DNA from 4 places in the Mesorhizobium huakuii genome. Region 1 is predicted to be linked to each of the others. Evidence: predicted binding sites of a transcription regulator. Region 1 holds the regulator's gene; each other region holds the start of a gene.
The links. The regulator PhoB, encoded in region 1, activates phosphate uptake and scavenging genes when phosphate is short. The targets are predictions, from matches to a motif close to TGTCATNNANCTGTCAT.

Region 2: ppk2 (polyphosphate kinase 2) is a predicted target of PhoB. The motif match lies at 2,828-2,844, and genes of this name have one in related genera.
Region 3: HB778_RS25950 (RNA degradosome polyphosphate kinase) is a predicted target of PhoB. The motif match lies at 2,138-2,154, and genes of this name have one in related genera.
Region 4: HB778_RS16610 (DUF1045 domain-containing protein) is a predicted target of PhoB. The motif match lies at 1,725-1,741, and genes of this name have one in related genera.

The regions. Positions count from the first base shown of each region.
Region 1 covers NZ_CP050296.1:2,228,663-2,233,176, forward strand. Annotated here, with positions in the region: gene xylF (D-xylose ABC transporter substrate-binding protein) at 1-263, opposite strand, end outside; gene HB778_RS10890 (ROK family protein) at 532-1,779, shown strand; gene phoB (phosphate regulon transcriptional regulator PhoB) at 1,934-2,623, opposite strand; gene phoU (phosphate signaling complex protein PhoU) at 2,643-3,350, opposite strand; gene pstB (phosphate ABC transporter ATP-binding protein PstB) at 3,376-4,179, opposite strand; gene pstA (phosphate ABC transporter permease PstA) at 4,176-4,514, opposite strand, start outside.
Region 2 covers NZ_CP050296.1:5,600,587-5,605,100, reverse strand. Annotated here, with positions in the region: gene HB778_RS26980 (glyoxalase superfamily protein) at 174-716, shown strand; gene HB778_RS26975 (dihydrofolate reductase family protein) at 888-1,535, shown strand; gene ppk2 (polyphosphate kinase 2) at 1,801-2,721, opposite strand; gene HB778_RS26965 (aldo/keto reductase) at 3,003-4,046, shown strand; gene HB778_RS26960 (glycosyl transferase family 90) at 4,065-4,514, opposite strand, start outside.
Region 3 covers NZ_CP050296.1:5,380,883-5,385,396, reverse strand. Annotated here, with positions in the region: gene HB778_RS25950 (RNA degradosome polyphosphate kinase) at 1-1,988, opposite strand, end outside; gene HB778_RS25945 (zinc-finger domain-containing protein) at 2,218-2,463, shown strand; gene HB778_RS25940 (FAD-dependent monooxygenase) at 2,483-3,721, shown strand; gene HB778_RS25935 (TIGR02117 family protein) at 3,963-4,514, opposite strand, start outside.
Region 4 covers NZ_CP050296.1:3,335,245-3,339,758, reverse strand. Annotated here, with positions in the region: gene iolE (myo-inosose-2 dehydratase) at 1-555, shown strand, start outside; gene HB778_RS16620 (DUF3329 domain-containing protein) at 599-811, shown strand; gene iolB (5-deoxy-glucuronate isomerase) at 816-1,628, shown strand; gene HB778_RS16610 (DUF1045 domain-containing protein) at 1,866-2,573, shown strand; gene HB778_RS16605 (alpha-D-ribose 1-methylphosphonate 5-triphosphate diphosphatase) at 2,623-3,762, shown strand; gene phnN (phosphonate metabolism protein/1,5-bisphosphokinase (PRPP-forming) PhnN) at 3,759-4,388, shown strand.

The sequences.
Region 1 (4,514 bases):
ATGATCAACGAATTGGCGCCCTGCGAGATGAGGCTCTCGACATCGGTAAGCTGCTTGCCGGGATTGGACTGTGCGTCGGCGGAAATGTACTTGTCGCCGGCGGCCTCGATGGCCTTCTTCATGGCGGCTTCGTCAGTCTTCCAGCGCTCTTCCTGGAAGTTGGACCACGAAACGCCGATGACCTTGTCCTTCGCCTGCGCGACCGACGCAAGCGTCAGCGACATGGCGACACCCGCCAGGATGGCGGCTGTGAATCTCTTCATGATATTCCTCCCTGCGCCGCGTATGGCGCGACCAAACTGGCCCTAAGGCCGGCACAGAGGCTCTATTTTTTCGAGCCTCGAAAAACACTGGTCCAACACCGGAACGCTGTCAACAACGATTCTGATGGATTTTGATGTCCCTGCGAATTTTTTCGAGCCTCGGAATAAATAAATGACAGGACGGGCCGCTTCTGCCAGTATTTGACCGTGTCGCACGCGGCGTTTGAGGGGCCGGAGGAACCGCGGCGACCGGGAGGATGTGGAAAACATGTCGGTCGGAATCCGTCACGACGATCTGCGCCGGCGCAACCGCGCCATGGTGATTGCGGCCGTGCGCCGGGCCGGCCGGCCCTCGCGCACCGAGATCGCCGCGACCACCGGCCTCAGCCATTCGACCATATCGGCGATTTCCTCCGATCTGATCGGTGAAGGCATCCTGGCCGAAGGCAAGCCGAGCGAGGCCGGCTCGCTGAAGCGCGGCAGGCCGCAGGTCGGCCTCGGCCTCAACCCGGAGGCCGCGGCCGTCATGACCGTGGTGCTGTCGCTGAATTTCCTGTCCGTCGCCGTCATCGACTATGCCGGCCAGGTGATATCGGAGGAACAGCGCCGGCTGGACACGCTGACCATGTCGCGCGAGGCGCTGATCGGCGAATGCGTCGCCATCGTGCGGCGGCGCCTCGAGGATCCCGATATCGACGTGCGCAGCGTCGCCCGCATCGCACTGGCAATCCAGGGCATCACAGACACCGAGGCCCGGGCGATGCTGTGGTCGCCGATCACGCCACAGACCGACATCGCCTTCGCCGATATACTCGAAGCCGAGTTCGGCATCCCCGCCACCATGGAAAACGACTGCAACATGATGGCGGTGGCGCTGCGCTGGCGCGATCCCGAGCGTTACCGCGACGACTTCATCGCCATCCTGCTTTCGCACGGCATCGGCATGGGGCTGGTGTTGAAGGGCGAGCTGTTCACCGGCACCCATTCCTCGGGCGGCGAGTTCGGCCACATGATCCATCGGCCAGGCGGCGCGCTCTGCCGCTGCGGGCGGCGCGGCTGCGTCGAGGCCTATGCCGGCAACTACGCCATCTGGCGCAATGCCCGGCAGCTCGGTGAGGACACCGAGCCGGTCGCAGATGTCAGCGACGCCCAGATGCGGGCACTGGCCGCGACGGCGCGGGAACGGGACGGGCCCGAGCGCGAAGCCTATCGTAAAGCCGGCGAGGCGCTCGGCTATGGCCTCGGCAGCCTGTTCGCGCTGATCGATCCCGCACCCGTCGCCATGGTCGGCGTCAGCGCCGCCGCCTTCGACCTGATCGAGCCGGCATTGCGCGAGGCGATCGCCCAGACCGCTGGCGGCCAGCACTCGAAATCGATTTCCTTCGACACCGAACCGAACGAACTGCCGCTGATCCGCGAAGGCTGCGCCATGCGCGCACTGACCTTCGTCGACCAGGAGATTTTCGCGCCGGGCGGGCAGGGTAAGTCAGGCGTTGCCGGCAAGAACGTTGCCTGAGTAACGCGCAGGGATATGTTGAGATTCAGGTCAGGCCGAGTCGAGAATGGCGGGTTCCGAGAACCGGAACGGAGCGGACATTTGGGTCCGTGAGTACCGGAAGCGCGGGAAACCGCCATTCGCAGGCCGGCATCACCTGAATATCAGCATATCCCTAATCCTCGCGGATCGCGTAGCCCGCCCCCCGAATGGTCCTGATAACATCGGGCATGCGGCCATTGTTGACCGCCTTGCGCAGCCGGCCGACATGCACGTCCACGGTGCGCTCGTCGATGTAGATCGTCTCGCCCCAGACATTGTCGAGCAACTGGCTGCGCGAGAACACGCGACCGGGATGGCGCATCATGAATTCGAGCAGGCGGAACTCGGTCGGCCCGAGCCGGATCTCGCTCTTCTTGCGATAGACCCGGTGCGATTCGCGGTCGAGCACGATGTCGCCGACCTTGAGCACGCTGGACAGAACTTCCGGCTTGGCGCGGCGCAGCAGCGCCTTGACGCGAGCCATGAATTCCGGCGTCGAGAACGGCTTGACCAGATAGTCGTCGGCGCCGGTCGAAAGGCCGCGCACACGGTCGCTTTCCTCGCCGCGCGCGGTCAGCATGATGATCGGCAGCCGCTCGGTCTCGGGCCGCATCCGCAGGCGCCGGCAGAGTTCGATGCCGGACACCGCCGGCACCATCCAGTCGAGCACCAGAAGGTCGGGCACGTTTTCCTGCAGGCGGATTTCGGCTTCGTCGCCGCGTGTCACCACCTCGACCTGGTAACCCTCCGATTCCAGATTGTAGCGGAGGAGCACGCCAAGCGGCTCCTCATCCTCCACCACCATGATGCGTGGTGCGATCATCGATTGGTTACCCCTGCGCTCAGGCCGCCGGCGCCGACATCGCCGTCTCGTCCTGTTTTGGACGGTTGGCGGGCAGTTGCGTGCCGGTCAGGACATAGTACGCGTTTTCGGCGATGTTGGTCACATGGTCGCCGATGCGTTCGAGATTCTTGGCGCAGAACAGCAGATGCGTGCAAGCCGTGATGTTGCGCGGATCCTCCATCATATAGGTCAGCAGTTCGCGGAAGACGGAGGTGTATTTGACGTCGATGCGCTCGTCGTCGGCGCGCAGCTTCGCCAGCGCGGCGGCATCGCGCGCCGCATACTCTTCGATCACGCCCTGCACCTGGATCAACACCAGCTGCGCCATGGCGTCGATGGAGTGCGAAAGATCGCGCGGCGTGGCGCTGAGCCCGACGGTGCCGACGCGCTTGGCGATGTTCTTGGCAAGATCGCCGATGCGTTCGAGGTCGCCGGCCATGCGGATCGAGCCGACGACATGACGCAGATCGTCGGCCATAGGCTGGCGCTTGGCGATCAGTGTGATGGCGCGGTCGTCGAGCTCGCGCTGGCGCGCATCCATGATGGCGTCGTCGGAGACCACGCGCTGTGCCAGAGCATTGTCGGAATTCAGCAGTGCCTTGGTGGCACCGCCGACCATCGAGCCGGCGAGATCGCCCATGTCGCTGATCAGTCTGCTGATCTGTCCGAGATCCTCGTCGAAGGCTGCGACTGTATGTTCGGCCATGATCCTGGTCCTCGTATGCGTGCGATCAGCCGAAGCGGCCGGTGATGTAGTCTTGCGTGCGCTTCTCGCGAGGCGACGTGAAGATCTTCTCGGTTTTGTCGAACTCGACCAGTTCGCCCAGATACATGAAGGCGGTCTGCTTCGACACGCGCGCCGCCTGCTGCATATTGTGGGTGACGATGACGATCGTGTAGTCGGCTTGCAATTCGTCGATCAGCTCCTCGATCTTGGCGGTCGACAGCGGGTCGAGCGCCGAGGCCGGCTCGTCGAGCAGGATGACTTCCGGCTTCACCGCCACGGTGCGGGCGATGCACAGCCGCTGCTGCTGGCCGCCCGACAGGCTGAGGCCGCTGGCATTGAGCTTGTCCTTGACCTCGGTCCAGAGTGCCGCGCGCTTCAGCGCCTGCTCGACACGGCCGTCCATCTCGGCCTTGCTGATCTTCTCATAGAGCCTGACGCCGAAAGCGATGTTCTCGTAGATCGACATCGGGAACGGCGTCGGCTTCTGGAACACCATGCCGATCTTGGTGCGCAGCAGGTTGAGGTCCTGCGAGCGGTCGAGAACGTTCTGGCCGTCGAGCAGCACCTGGCCCTCGGCGGTCTGCTTGGGATAGAGCTCGTAGATGCGGTTGAAGACGCGCAGCAGCGTCGACTTCCCGCAGCCCGAAGGGCCGATGAAGGCGGTGACGCTGCGTTCGGGCAGCGACAGCGTGATATCCTTCAGGGCCTTCGACTGGCCATAGTAGAAGTTGAGGTTCTTGACCTCGATCTTGGCCTTGGCCACCGCCTCGGCGGCGATCGTCATGTCTGGAGACAACATCTGGCTCATTTGTCCTCTCTGCGTCCGGTCAGGCTGCGCGCAAAGATGCTGAGCGCGAGAACCGTCAATGTGATGATGAGTGCGCCGGTCCAGGCCAGCTGCTGCCATTCCTCGTAAGGGCTGAGAGCGAACTGGAAGATGGTGACAGGCAGGCTGGCCATCGGCGCGTTGAGATTGCTCGACCAGAACTGGTTGTTCAGCGCCGTGAAAAGAAGCGGCGCCGTCTCGCCGGAGATGCGGGCGATGGCCAGCAATATGCCGGTGACGATGCCGGAAAGTGCGGCGCGGTAGGCAACCGAGCGGATCACCACCCAGCGCGGCGCGCCGATCGCGGTGCCGGCTTC
Region 2 (4,514 bases), 3.4 Mb from region 1:
AGCGTGACCCGGCTATGATGGCGGCACGGTCGGAGGCGACCGGCAGCCCGCACCTCGCCAAGAGGTATGGCGAACGCCTCCAGAGGGTGCTTCCTGACCCGTTTCACCGTCGGGCGAAGGCGTCGGCAATGCGGGCACTGACGAAGACTTCGCCGTGACCCGAGGAAGCGGACATGCTTGCCTATCGTAATGCCAAGACCATGGCGAAAGCCATGCGGGAGGCGCTTGCCGCCCGCGACCTGACGATCAGCCACAGCGAGGCCCTGGAGATCGTCGCGCGCCAGTTCGGACTGGCGACCTGGAACATCCTGTCGGCGAAAATCGAAGCGCTGCCGGCCCGGCAGGAAACGATCATTTTCGAGCGGACGGCGCCGATCGTACGCATCTTCGACGTCGCCAAGGCGCACGAATTCTATCTCGGCTACCTCGGCTTCGCCGTGGACTGGGAGCACCGCTACGGCGAGAACTTCCCGCTTTACACGCAGGTGTCGCGCGGCAACCTTGTGCTGCACCTGTCCGAACATGCCGGCGACGCGACGCCGGGCGGCAACATGGTTGTGTACATGAAAGGTATCCGCGACTTTCACAAACAGCTTGCGGCCAAGGACTACCGCTACATGAAGCCTGGTCTGGAACAGGAGGATGGACGGCTGACGGTCGAGGTCATCGACCCGTTCAGCAACCACATCCGCTTCATGGAACGCACCGGCGAATAGCCTCATATTGCGTCTGCTTCGGCGGCCACCCCAGCGCATCAACACGGAACAGTTCGGACGTCACTTGGCGACGTTGTCAGGACGTGTCTGCATTGTGAGGAATACCGCTTGCGAATTGCAATCGGTTTGCTACAAGAAACCGGCTGCAGACATAATTGGTTAGGAGGCTCCATGTCCAAACTTCGCGTCAACGCTTTCACCCTGTCGCTCGACGGCTATGGCGCCGGTCCCGATCAGGATCTGCAAAATCCGCTCGGCGTTGGTGGGCAATCCTTGCACAAGTGGTTTGTCGGCACCCGCACCTTCCGTGAGATGGTGCTCGGACAAGATGGCGGCACCACCGATATCAACGAGGCGTTCGCGGCGCGCAGCTTCGAAAATGTCGGCGCCTGGATCCTTGGCCGCAACATGTTCGGGCCGATCCGCGGCGACTGGCCTGACGACAGCTGGAAAGGCTGGTGGGGCGACAACCCGCCGTACCATGTGCCGGTCTTCGTGCTGACGCAGCACGAGCGGGCACCGATCACGATGGAAGGCGGCACGAAGTTTTATTTTGTGACCAACGGCATCCATTCGGCGCTCAAGCAGGCGAAGGCGGCGGCTGATGGCAAGGATGTGCGGGTTGGCGGCGGCGTCGCCACCATCCGGCAGTATCTGCAAGAGAGGTTGATCGACGAGATGCATCTGGCAATCTCGCCGGTGTTGCTTGGCAAGGGCGAGCACCTGTTTGCCGGCCTGGATATGCTGAAGCTTGGCTATCAATGCACCGAGCAGGTGGCGACGGCGCTTGCCACGCATGTGCTGATCAAGCGGGCGTAGCGAGAGCTCTTTCTCCCCGTCACTATACGGGGAGAAATGCCCGGCAGGGCAATGAGGGGCGGCGCTGACGTTTGGAAGGTTTGCGCTGCCGACGACGCCAGCGATCGCATACTGTTGAAGAATGGCCAAGCTCAACTTTCGACGCTGGCGCTGCTCCTCATCCGCCCTTCGGCGTTCGTCGTTCGAAAAGCCAAGCAGTTGGCTTTTCGTCTGCAGCGCAGACCACTCCTCACCTCCCCGTGAACGGGGAGAACGAAAAAAATGCTCAATACTTCTCCGGCACGTAAAGCTCGCGTGGCAGCGTCTGGCGCTCGTATTCGGGGTTGAAGACGCGTTCCGGCAGCGTGATCTCCTCGTGCGGCACCTCTTCATACGGCATCTGCTTGAGCAGATGATCGATGCAGTTCAGCCGCGCGCGCTTCTTGTCGTTGCCTTCAACGATGAACCAGGGCGCCTCGGGAATGTTGGTGCGGGCGAAGGTCTCTTCCTTGGCCTTGGTGTACTGCTCCCAGCGCACGCGCGACTGCAAATCCATCGGCGACAGCTTCCACTGCTTCATCGGATCGTGGATGCGCATCAGGAAGCGCATCTGCTGTTCCTCATCGGTGATCGAGAACCAGTATTTGACCACGGTGATGCCCGAGCGCACCAGCATGCGCTCGAACTCGGGCACGTCGCGGAAAAATTCCTCGACCTGCCCGCCATCGGCAAATCCCATCACCCGCTCGACGCCGGAGCGGTTGTACCAAGAGCGGTCGAACAGCACGATCTCGCCACCTGCCGGCAGATGCGGCACATAGCGCTGGAAATACCATTGCGACTTCTCGCGCTCGGTCGGCGCCGGCAGCGCCACGACACGGGCGATGCGCGGATTGAGCCGCTGGGTGATGCGCTTGATGACGCCACCTTTGCCGGCAGAGTCGCGGCCCTCAAAAATCACCACCAGCTTCTTCTTGTGGTAGGCGACCCAGGACTGCAGCTTGATCAGCTCGGATTGCAAGGTGATCAGGTCGCGAAAATATTGCATGCGGTCGATCGAAGGCGGATGCGCGTTCTTGTAGATCTTGGCGATCTCCATCGACAGCGCCGGCTCCGACAGTTCAAGCTCATAATCTTCGTCGAGCGTGTCGGCGAGCTCGGCTTCGAGCCAGTCCTTGGCGGGAGAATTCTGTCTTAGCTCGGTCATATCGGTCGCTCCGCTTGCAAGCCTGTCGGTTCATGTCCGGCACCCCAAACTGCTGGCCTGCGGCCTGGAATGGAAACACCTTAGCCGAATTCAATATAGGCCGGCAGTGACGGTTTTATTGCAGCCCAAGCGCGATCGCCGTCGCCACAAATCCCGCGAGGTATGATTGATCCGCCGTCCTGGCATGGCGACAAGGCGGCCAAATTGTCCTACAAATCCCGGGTCGCATTCCGGGCGGCCCTTCGGCGGCGCCCCCATTCAACACAATCGCGAGGACTAACATGGAATACCGCACCCTTGGCCGTTCCGGCCTGAAGGTTTCGACACTGACTTTGGGCACCATGACCTTCGGCGGCGCAGGCCCGTTCGCCGCGGTCGGCAACAGCGATCTTGCCGAAGCCAAGCGCATGATCGACATGTGCATCGACGCCGGCATCAACCTCATCGACACCGCCAATGTCTATTCGAACGGCTTGTCGGAGGAGATCATCGGCGAGGCGCTCGGCGGCAAGCGCAAGAACGACGTGCTGATCGCGTCCAAGGCACGCATGCGGATCGGCAGCGGGCCTAACGACGAAGGCCTGTCGCGCCACCATCTGATCCGTGAGTGCGAGAAGAGCCTGAAGCGGCTGAAGACCGACGTCATCGACATCTATTTCGTCCACCAGTGGGACGGCCTTACCCCGGTCGAGGAAACCATCGCCGCGCTCGACACTTTGGTCAGCCAGGGCAAGGTGCGCCATATCGGCTGCTCCAACTGGTCCGGCTGGCAGGTGATGAAGGGGCTCGCCATCAGCGACAGCCGCCACCAGCAGCGCTTCGTCACCCAGCAGATCCACTACACGCTGGAGGCCCGCGAGGCCGAATATGAACTGCTGCCGATCTCGGTCGACCAGGGGTTGGGCGTGCTGGTCTGGAGCCCGCTCGCCGGCGGCTTGCTGTCCGGCAAATACCACCGCGACAGCCCGACCGCGCGGCAGCTCGCTGGCTGGTCGGAACCGCCGATCCGCGACGAGGACCGGCTCTGGCGGATCGTCGATGTGCTGGTCGAGATCGGCAAGGCCCGCGGCGTGTCGGCAGCACAGGTGGCGCTTGCCTGGCTGCTTGGCCGCCCCGCCGTCTCCTCGCTGGTGATCGGCGCCCGCAACGACGCCCAGCTCAAGGACAATCTCGCGGCCGCAAGTCTGGAGCTCAGCCCGGAAGAACGCCAGCGCCTCGACGCGGTCAGCCGCCCGCCCGTGCTCTACCCCTATTGGCACCAGCAATTGACGGCAAAGGATCGCTTCGGCCCCGCCGACATGGTTCTCGACCGCAGCGTCATCTGACCATCAGGCGGAGGCGCGCTAGCCCTCGATGAAGCGCCAGAGTTCGGGATCGGGTTCGATCTGGCCGCTGAGCACGAAATATTTGTAGAGCACGAGCAGGGAGATCGCCTGCTCGTCTCGCTCATTGGAAAATTTCCGGCAATAGGCGTTGGCCGCGGCGACGATGCGCTCGGCCTGCGCCGGATGCCGTTCGAAATAGCGCACCTTCTCGCCGAGATCAGCGAAATTCAGATCAAGCGGCACATAATGGACATTGGCCTCGAGCTGCCGCTCCGCGAACCATGTCTCGTATGTCGGTGGCGGCATCAGGCAGAGCGACTTCGAGTTCAAGATCCATTTGAGGTTGGTCGCCACGTCATTGCCTTCGAGCGAGACGATGTAGCGGTAGCGCTGGTGCTGGCCGATGCTGAGAAAGGGCTTGGCGTATTCGGCCGGCGCGTTGGGCTTGTGCGAGCCGGCATCGCAGAA
Region 3 (4,514 bases), 3.2 Mb from region 1:
CCCAGCATGATCTGGCCCAAAATCTGTTCATGCACAGTTGGATTGGTGATCGGCACCATGGTCTCGACACGACGGTCGAGATTGCGCGGCATCAGGTCGGCCGAGGAGATGTAGACGATCGCCTCGTCGGAAGGCAGGCCATGGCCGTTGCCGAAGCAATAGATGCGGCTGTGTTCGAGGAAGCGGCCGACGATCGACTTGACCCGGATGTTTTCCGACAGGCCCGGCACCTGCGGCCGCAGGCAGCAGATACCGCGCACGACGAGGTCGATCTCGACCCCAACGCGGCTGGCATCGTAAAGCGCGTCGATGATGATCGGGTCGACAAGCGCGTTCATCTTCATCCAAATGCGCGCCGGCTTTCCTTCCAACGCATGGGCGACTTCGTCGGAAATGTGCTTGAGGATGCGGCTTCTCAGCGTGAATGGCGAGATCGCGATCCGCATTTCATCGGTCGGCTCGGCATAGCCGGTGATGAAGTTGAACAGCTGGGCGACGTCGCGCGCGATTGTCGGATCGGTGGTGAAGAAGGACAGGTCGGTATAGATGCGCGCGGTGACCGGGTGATAGTTGCCGGTGCCGAGATGCACGTAGTTGCGCAGCTTGCCGTCCTCGCGCCGCACCACCAGCGACATCTTGGCGTGGGTCTTGAGCTCGAGGAAACCGAACACGACCTGCACGCCGGCACGCTCGAGGTCGCGCGCCCAGCGGATGTTGGCCTCCTCGTCGAAGCGGGCCTTGAGCTCGACAAGTGCGGTCACCGACTTGCCTGCCTCGGCCGCGTCGACCAGCGCGCGCACGATCGGGCTGTCGTTGGAGGTCCGGTAAAGCGTCTGCTTGATCGCCACCACTTCGGGATCGGCCATCGCCTGGCGCAGGAACTGCACAACGACGTCGAAGGATTCGTAGGGGTGGTGGACGACGATGTCCTTCTCGCGAATGGCGGCAAAACAGTCGCCGCCATGCTCGCGGATGCGCTCGGGAAAGCGCGGATTGTAGGGCGTGAACTTCAGATCCTCGCGGGGAATGGCAACGATTTCGGAGATCTGGCTGAGCGCCAGCGGGCCTGTGAGTACGCTGATACGGCTCGACGAGACACCGAGCTCGCCGGCGACGAAATCGCGCAATTCGCCAGGCATCAGCTTGTCGAACTCGATGCGGATCACCGAACCGCGGCGGCGGCGCTTCAGCGCCGTCTCGAACAGGCGCACGAGATCTTCCGACTCCTCCTCGACCTCGATATCACTGTCGCGGATGATGCGGAATGTGCCGGAACCCTTGACCTCATAGCCGGGGAACAGCTTGCCGATATAGAGGCCGACCGCCTCTTCCAGCGGGATGAAGCGGACATGGTGCTTGCGATCCGGCAGGCGGATGAAGCGCTTCAGCGCCACCGGCAGGCGCAAGAGCGCGCTCATCTCCTCGCCATTCTTGCGATGGCGCAGCTGCAGCGCCATCGAGAAGCCGAGATTGGGAATGAACGGGAACGGATGCGCCGGGTCGATCGACAGCGGAGTGAGCACCGGAAACACCTGGTCCTGGAAATGCTCTTCCAGCCAGACCTTCTCGTCCTTGGTCAGTGCATCTCGCGCAATGCTCTCGATGCCTTCCTTGTTGAGCAGCACGGTGAGCGCCGAAAGGCTCTTCTGCTGGTCTTCCTGCAGCCGCTCGACCTCGCGCAGCAGCTGTTCGAGCTGCTGTTCGGGCGTGCGGCCGTCAGGGCTTTTCAGCGTGATGCCTTCGCGCACCTGGCCGGCGAGGCCGGCGACACGCACCATGAAGAACTCGTCGAGATTGGCTGCCGAGATAGACAGGAAGCGGACGCGTTCCAGCAGCGGGTGATGGGTGTTCAGCGATTCCTCGAGCACGCGGCGATTGAACTGCAGCCAGGAAAACTCGCGGTTGACGAAGCGATCCGGGTTACCGCCCTCTGAACTGGCCGTCTCGACGTTGACGAATTCGCTCTGCACCGGCTTCAGTTCATTCATGGTTCCTGCCCGTAACCGTTCCTTTTGCAGCGCCGCCACATGGCGATGGACGCTCTAACATGCCTTTGTGACGCATGATCGGTCGCGGAATCGCTTTGCGTCCGCGGTCACACACTTAACCGGCTCAACTTATCCTCTGACAGGCTTTTGCGACAGTTTCATTTCATCGATCTTGCAAAGAGACCTGTTATGATCCAGATGCATGAGAGACTGCGTTAAGGAGACGACGATGGCAGGCGGTTCCATTCCCCATTTCCAGAACGATGCCGGCCATCCGGCGATCGACATCGGGGTCAAGGAATTCATGTGCACGGGCGCCAACCCGCCTTTCGACCACCCGCATGTGTTTCTCGACATGGGCGACGACAATGAGAAAGTCTGCCCCTATTGCTCGACGCTCTATCGCTATTCGCCGAAGCTGAAGGCGACGGAAACGCTGCCGGCCGGCTGCCTCTACATCGACCAGGCCGCCTGATTCTTTCGCGACAGAGCTGATGGACGACACGCGCTCCCGGCAAGTCGTCATCGCCGGGGCGGGCGTCGCCGGGCTGACCGCAGCCATTGCCTTCGCCGAACGCGGCTACCCTGTGCAGGTCTTCGAACAGGCACAGCGCCTCGAAGCGGCGGGCGCCGGCATCCAGCTTTCTCCCAACGCGACGCACATTCTTCGCCAGCTCGGCGTGCTCGACCGGCTACGGCCGGCGGCGGTGCGGCCGGAAGCCGTGGTGCTGAAGGAAGCAAGGACGCTACGTCAACTGGCGCGTGTACCACTCGGACAATCGGGTGAAAACCGCTGGGGAGCTCCCTATCTCGTCGCGCACCGCGCCGATTTGCAGAACGCCCTAATGGCGCGTGCTGCCGAAATGCCTGACATCCATCTCACCACCGGGGCGCGTGTCGGCAAAGTTTCCGCCGGCCCCCATGGCGCCACGGCAAGCGCGGAGATCGGGGAAGAGACTGCCGAAGCGCATGGCTTGCTGCTGATCGGCGCCGACGGCGTGTGGTCATCGGTGCGCGGGCTTGCCGGTTCGGAAAGCGGAGCCGTGTTCGCGGCCAGCCGTTTTTCCGGGGAACTGGCATGGCGCGCAACCGTGGCGGCCGACAGCCCCGCCGGACAGGCCTTTGCCGCCATTGGCGCCGTCGACTGCGTCACCACCTTCCTCCACCCCGGCTTCCACATGGTCGCCTATCCCGTCAGCAAGGGCAGCGCCTTCAACCTCGCCGCCTTCACCAAGGGCGAGCGCATCGCGGAAGGCTGGTCGGGCCTTGCCGACCCCGCCATCCTCAGCGGAGCCATGCGTGGAACCGCGCAGGCGCTGGGAAAGCTTGTCGCCCTGGCAGGCCCCTGGACGGCCTTTCCGATCCATACTGTCCAACAACGGCAGTGGACCAGCCCGCAAGGCATTGCGCTGATTGGCGATGCCGCGCATGCGATGACGCCGTTCGCGGCACAGGGCGCGGCAATGGCGATCGAGGACGCCGCGATGCTTGCCGCTCTGGTCGCTGACTTTCCCGCCGATCCGCGACAAAGCCTCACCATTTGGGAAAATCTCAGGCGACCGCGCATCGCCAAGGTCATCCGGCGTGGTTCGCTCAACCGGCTTGCCTGGCACGCCCGAGGCCCGGTGGCACTGGCCCGCAACCTGGTGCTGGCGGCACGGCCGGCGGAGAAGCTCGCGGCCGACCTTGACTGGCTTTATGGCTGGCAGGAGCCGAAGGTCGTTCGGCGGTAGAGCGTCGAGACAACAAAGCCCGATAGGCTGGCGGGACAGCCCCCTCTGCCCTGCCGGGCATCTCCCCCTTGGGGGAGATCGGCAGCTTTGGCCCCGGCGTCCATCTTGCAAACGTTGGAGATTAGCGAAAGCCGACGCCACATCCGATCTCCCCCCCTCGTGAGCCCCACGAGGGGGAGATGTCCGGCAGGACAGAGGGGGGCGCGAAGGAACGAGGCGTTGGTGTTATCTGCGCGACCTACTAATTATACAGCCTCAACGACCACCCCAGCGACACCGGCAGTGGGTTCCACCAGCCGGTCCGCAGGCCAGCGGTACGCAGCGCGGCGGCGGTCCAGGTGTTGCAGCCGGCCAGTGCGTTGAAATGGCCGTTGGCTTCGAAGAAGCCGTCGAATTTGGAATAAGCGGCATTCTGGATATGGATCGGACCACTCGGTCCCTGCTGAAAACTGGCCTCGATGAAATCGAGCAGCGCCGCGAACTGGTCGTCACCAATGTCGAAGCCGGCGACATCGGGATGCGGTTCGACGATATCGCCGGCGACATCGACATGCATGACCGACGCGTCGAGCGTCAGCGCTTTCATCACCGGAACGGCTTTGAGCTCGGACCAGGTCGGTGTTTCCAGATAGAAGGCGCGGCCACCCCAGCCAAAGACGATGTAGCGCACCTCGGGGATGTCTTCCGGGATGCCGGCTTCGACCAGAAAATGAAAGCGCTGACGCACGGCATTGTCCACCGGGATGGCGATGTCGGTGTGGATCGGGTTCTTCAGCACCAATATGTGCCGCGT
Region 4 (4,514 bases), 1.1 Mb from region 1:
CCGAAACTGTCGGGCGACGAGATGAAGGCCTATGCAAGGCGCCTGACCGAATTCGGCGAATGGTGCGCCGAACAGGGCATGCCGCTGTCCTATCACCATCACATGGCGGCCGTGGTCGAGACCGAGCCGGAGCTCGATGCCTTCATACGCCATTCCGGCGAAGGCATTCCGCTGCTGCTCGACGCCGGACACCTGGCCTTTGCCGGCGGCGATGTGCTGCGCGCCGTCGACAACCACCACAAGCGCATCAGCCATGTCCATGTGAAGGATGTGCGCATGGGCGTGATCGACAAGCTCGACCGCACGAAACAGTCCTTCCTCGACGCCGTGGCGCTCGGCGCCTTCACCGTGCCGGGCGACGGTTCGCTGGATTTCGGCGCCATCGTGCAACGCTTCGCCGACCATGGCTATGAGGGCTGGTTCGTGGTCGAGGCCGAGCAAGACCCAAAGAAGAACCCGCCGCTCAAGATGGCGCAAGTCGGCCACAAGGAGCTGATGCGGGTGATGACAGCTGCCGGCTATACGGTGGAGACCCAGGGCTTCCCGAATGCCTGAGGCGATGGGTTCACGGCGAGGCAGGTTGCTGTAGATTGGGCCGATGAAAGATTCCGAGCACCCGTTCTTCCGCCCGCTTTGGCGCCGTGTCGCCGTGGTCGCGGTCTGCGTCATCTGGTCGATCATCGAGTTCGCCACCGGTACGCCATTCTGGGGCGTCATCGCGCTCGGCTTTGCCGGTTATGGCGTCTGGCAGTTCTTCTACCTCTACGAGCCGGCCGATGAGAACAAGGCCGAGGCCGAACCGAAGGAGTAACCCGATGTCGAAACTGCTCGTCAAAGCCGACAAGGGCCATGGCCGCGTTGCACATGTGACGCCGAAGAGCGCCGGCTGGACCTATGTCGGTTTCGACCTGCACCGGCTGAAGCCCGGCGAGACCGCCTCGGGAAAGACGGAGGATCGCGAAGTCTGCCTGGTCTTCGTCACCGGCAAAGGCACGGCGAAGGCAGGCGGCAAGGATCTTGGCCTGCTCGGCGGACGCATGTCACCCTTCGAAGGCAAGCCGTGGTCGGTCTATGTGCCCGCCGGATCGGACTGGTCGGTAACGGCTGATACCGAATTGGAGCTCGCGGTCTGCTCGGCGCCGGGATTGGGCGGTGGTTTGCCGGTTCGGGTGATCGGGCCGGACGATCTCGGCCAGGAAGTGCGCGGCAAGGGCACCAACACGCGCTACGTCACCAACATCCTGCCGGAAGGCAAGCCGGCAGACTCGCTGCTGGTGGTCGAGGTCATCACGCCGGGCGGCCACACGTCGAGCTATCCGCCGCACAAGCATGACCAGGACAATCTGCCGGCTGAGTCCTACCTCGAGGAAACCTACTACCATCGCCTCAACCCGCCGCAGGGCTTTGCCTTCCAGCGCGTCTATACCGACGCCGACACGAATGGCCATCGGGCGCTCGACGAAGCGATGGCGATCGAGGATGGCGATGTCGTGCTGGTGCCCAAGGGGTATCACCCCTGCGCCGCCTGCCATGGCTACGACCTCTATTATCTCAATGTCATGGCCGGGCCGAAGCGGACGTGGAAATTCCACAATGCACCCGAGCACGAATGGTTGATGAAGGCCTGAGCGTTTTGCATTTCCGGCTGAACCTATTGGTCCAGCTTGGAAAAATCGTCGGCTAAGGACTTATTGGGACGATTTGCCTTCGAAAACCCTTCAAAGCTTCGTCAATCCGTCATGGAAATCACCTATGGCAGCGAGGCCAGTGCATGTCGCCCAAAAGTGTGCAGCGGTTTTGGGACGACGACATGCACCAAATGAAGACTTAAAGCGCGTCGCGGCGCGCTTTAACGAGGACTTCCCATGCGTTATGCCATCTACTTCACCCCCCGGCAGGACGAACCGCTGGCGCGGATCGCCGCCAACTGGCTGGGCCGAGACCCGTTCGGCGCTGCGACAAGGCCGGTTGAGGCCGTGGCGGACCTCTCGGCGGCGGAAGTCGCCTTCCACACCGCTTCGGCGCGCCGTTATGGCTTCCACGCGACGCTGAAGGCCCCCTTCCGCCTGGCTGCCAACGAAACGGAGACCTCGCTGCGCGCAGGGCTCGACCATTTTGCCGAAGCGACGCCGGTGGTGACGATCCCGCGCCTCGTCGTCAGCCAGATCGACAGCTTCTTCGCACTGGTGCCGGAAGGTTCGCTGCCGCCGCTCAACCGTTTCGCCGACGACGTGGTGCGCGATTTCGACCGCTTTCGCGCGCCGCTGACCGAGGCCGAGATCGAGCGGCGCAGCCCGGATTCGCTGAAGCCGGCCGAGTTCCGCAATCTCTGCCAGTGGGGCTACCCCTATGTCTTCGAGACCTTCCGCTTCCACATGACGCTGTCGGGCCGGGCCGGGCCACAGGAAAGCCCACGTTTGCGCGCAGCAATCGACAGCCTGTTCGCCGATGTGCTGCGGCAGCCGGTGCTGGTGGACGCGCTGACGCTGTTTGTCGAACCCGAACCCGGCGCGCCGTTCATGGTGCTTTCGCAACACGCGCTAGGACGCCGCCCGGCCAGAAAAATCGCCTGAACAAAGCCTGCCCGAAGAATCAAGGCCAGATAATCGAGGACTGCCTGAAATGACCGCCGAGACCGTTCTTTCCAACGCCCGCATCGTGCTTGCCGACGAGATTGTCGAGGGGTCGCTGGTGCTGCGTGACGGCTTTATCGCCGGCATCGATGCAGGTTCTGGCCGGACCGGCGAGGATATGGGCGGCGACTATGTCATTCCGGGGCTGGTCGAGCTGCACACCGACCATCTGGAGGGTCATTACGCGCCGCGGCCGAAGGTGCGCTGGAACCCGATCGCCGCCGTGCTTGCCCATGACGCGCAGGTGGCGACCGCCGGCATCACCACCGTGCTAGACGCCTTGCGCGTCGGTATGGACGAGGACGCCGATCTCACCTCCGCCGACATCCGCAAGCTGGCCGATGCAATCGAGGACAGCGTCGCGCAGGATCGTCTGCGGGCCGATCACTTCCTGCATCTTCGCTGCGAGGTTTCGGCGCCGGATTGCCTGCAGGCCTTCGCCAATTTCGACGAGGACGACCGGGTCAAGCTGGCCTCGCTGATGGACCATGCGCCCGGCCAGCGCCAATTCGTCAATCTCGAAACCTATGCCTATTACTACCAGCGCAAGCTGAAGCTGACCGACCGCGACTTCAAACTGTTCTGCGAGAAGCGGATGGCGGAATCGGCACGCAATTCGGCACCGAACCGCGCGGTGATCGCCGCGGCCTGCCATCAGCGCGGCATCGTGCTGGCCAGCCATGACGACGCCACATCGGGCCATGTCGACGAGGCGATCGAGCAAGGCGTGCGGGTCGCCGAATTCCCGACCACCGAGGAAGCGGCGCGCGCTTCGAAGGCCGCCGGCCTCGGCGTGCTGATGGGGGCGCCCAACGTCATGCGTGGCGCCTCGCATTCGGGCAATGTCTCGGCCCGCACGCTGGCCAGCGATGGCCTGCTCGACATCTTGTCTTCGGACTATATCCCCTTCAGCCTGATCCAGTCGGCCTTCTTCCTCGGCGACATGGTCGAAGGGATTTCGCTGCCACAGGCGGTCGCCATGGTTTCGAAGAACCCGGCCGAAGCCGTTGGCCTGAGCGACCGCGGCATCATCGAGCAGGGCCGCCGGGCCGATCTGGTGCGCGTGCGCGTCGACGACCATGTTCCGGTCGTGCGCACCGTCTGGCGTCAGGGGCGCCGGGTCGCATGATGGTGTCGGCCTTGATCGAGCGTGAGTTGTCCGCTGAAACGTTCCCGATCCGCCATGGCGTGTTTGTCGCCGTCGTGGGGCCCAGCGGTGCCGGCAAGGACACGGTGATCGGCTACGCCCGCACACTCTTCGCTGATGAGACCCGGCTGGAATTCGTGCGCCGCGTCATCACCAGGCCGAGCGATGCGGCAAGCGAGGATCACGACACGCTGGCCGACGCCGCTTTCGTCGAGGCCGAGGCCGACGGCGCCTTCGCCATCTCGTGGGAGGCGCATGGCCTGCGCTACGGCCTGCCTGCCGATGTCAACTGGTCGGTCGCCAATGGCCATGTCGCAGTGGCGAACGTATCGCGCGCGATCATCCCCACCTTGCGCGAGCGCTACGCCAATCTGGCCATTGTCGAGATCACCGCTTCGCCCGATGTGCTGGCCGAGCGGCTGGCGATGCGCGGCCGCGAGTCGCGCGGCGAAGTGCTGGCGCGGCTGGCGCGCAGTGCCAATGTGACCCTGTCCGGCCCCGGCGTCACCACGATCGACAATAGCGGCCCGCGCGAGGTGGCCGGCGAGCGTTTCGCCGAACTGCTGCGCAAGGCGATGGCCTTCTCCGACATGTCGGGCCTGCTCTGATCCAAGCGCGTCCCGCAGCCCCGGCGTACGTGGCGCGATTGGAATCGCCGCCCATTGGTGCTCACTTGCTTTCCCGCCGCCTGCGGAGCGCTATGTGGTGCTGGCCACGCAAGTGATTCCGGGCCA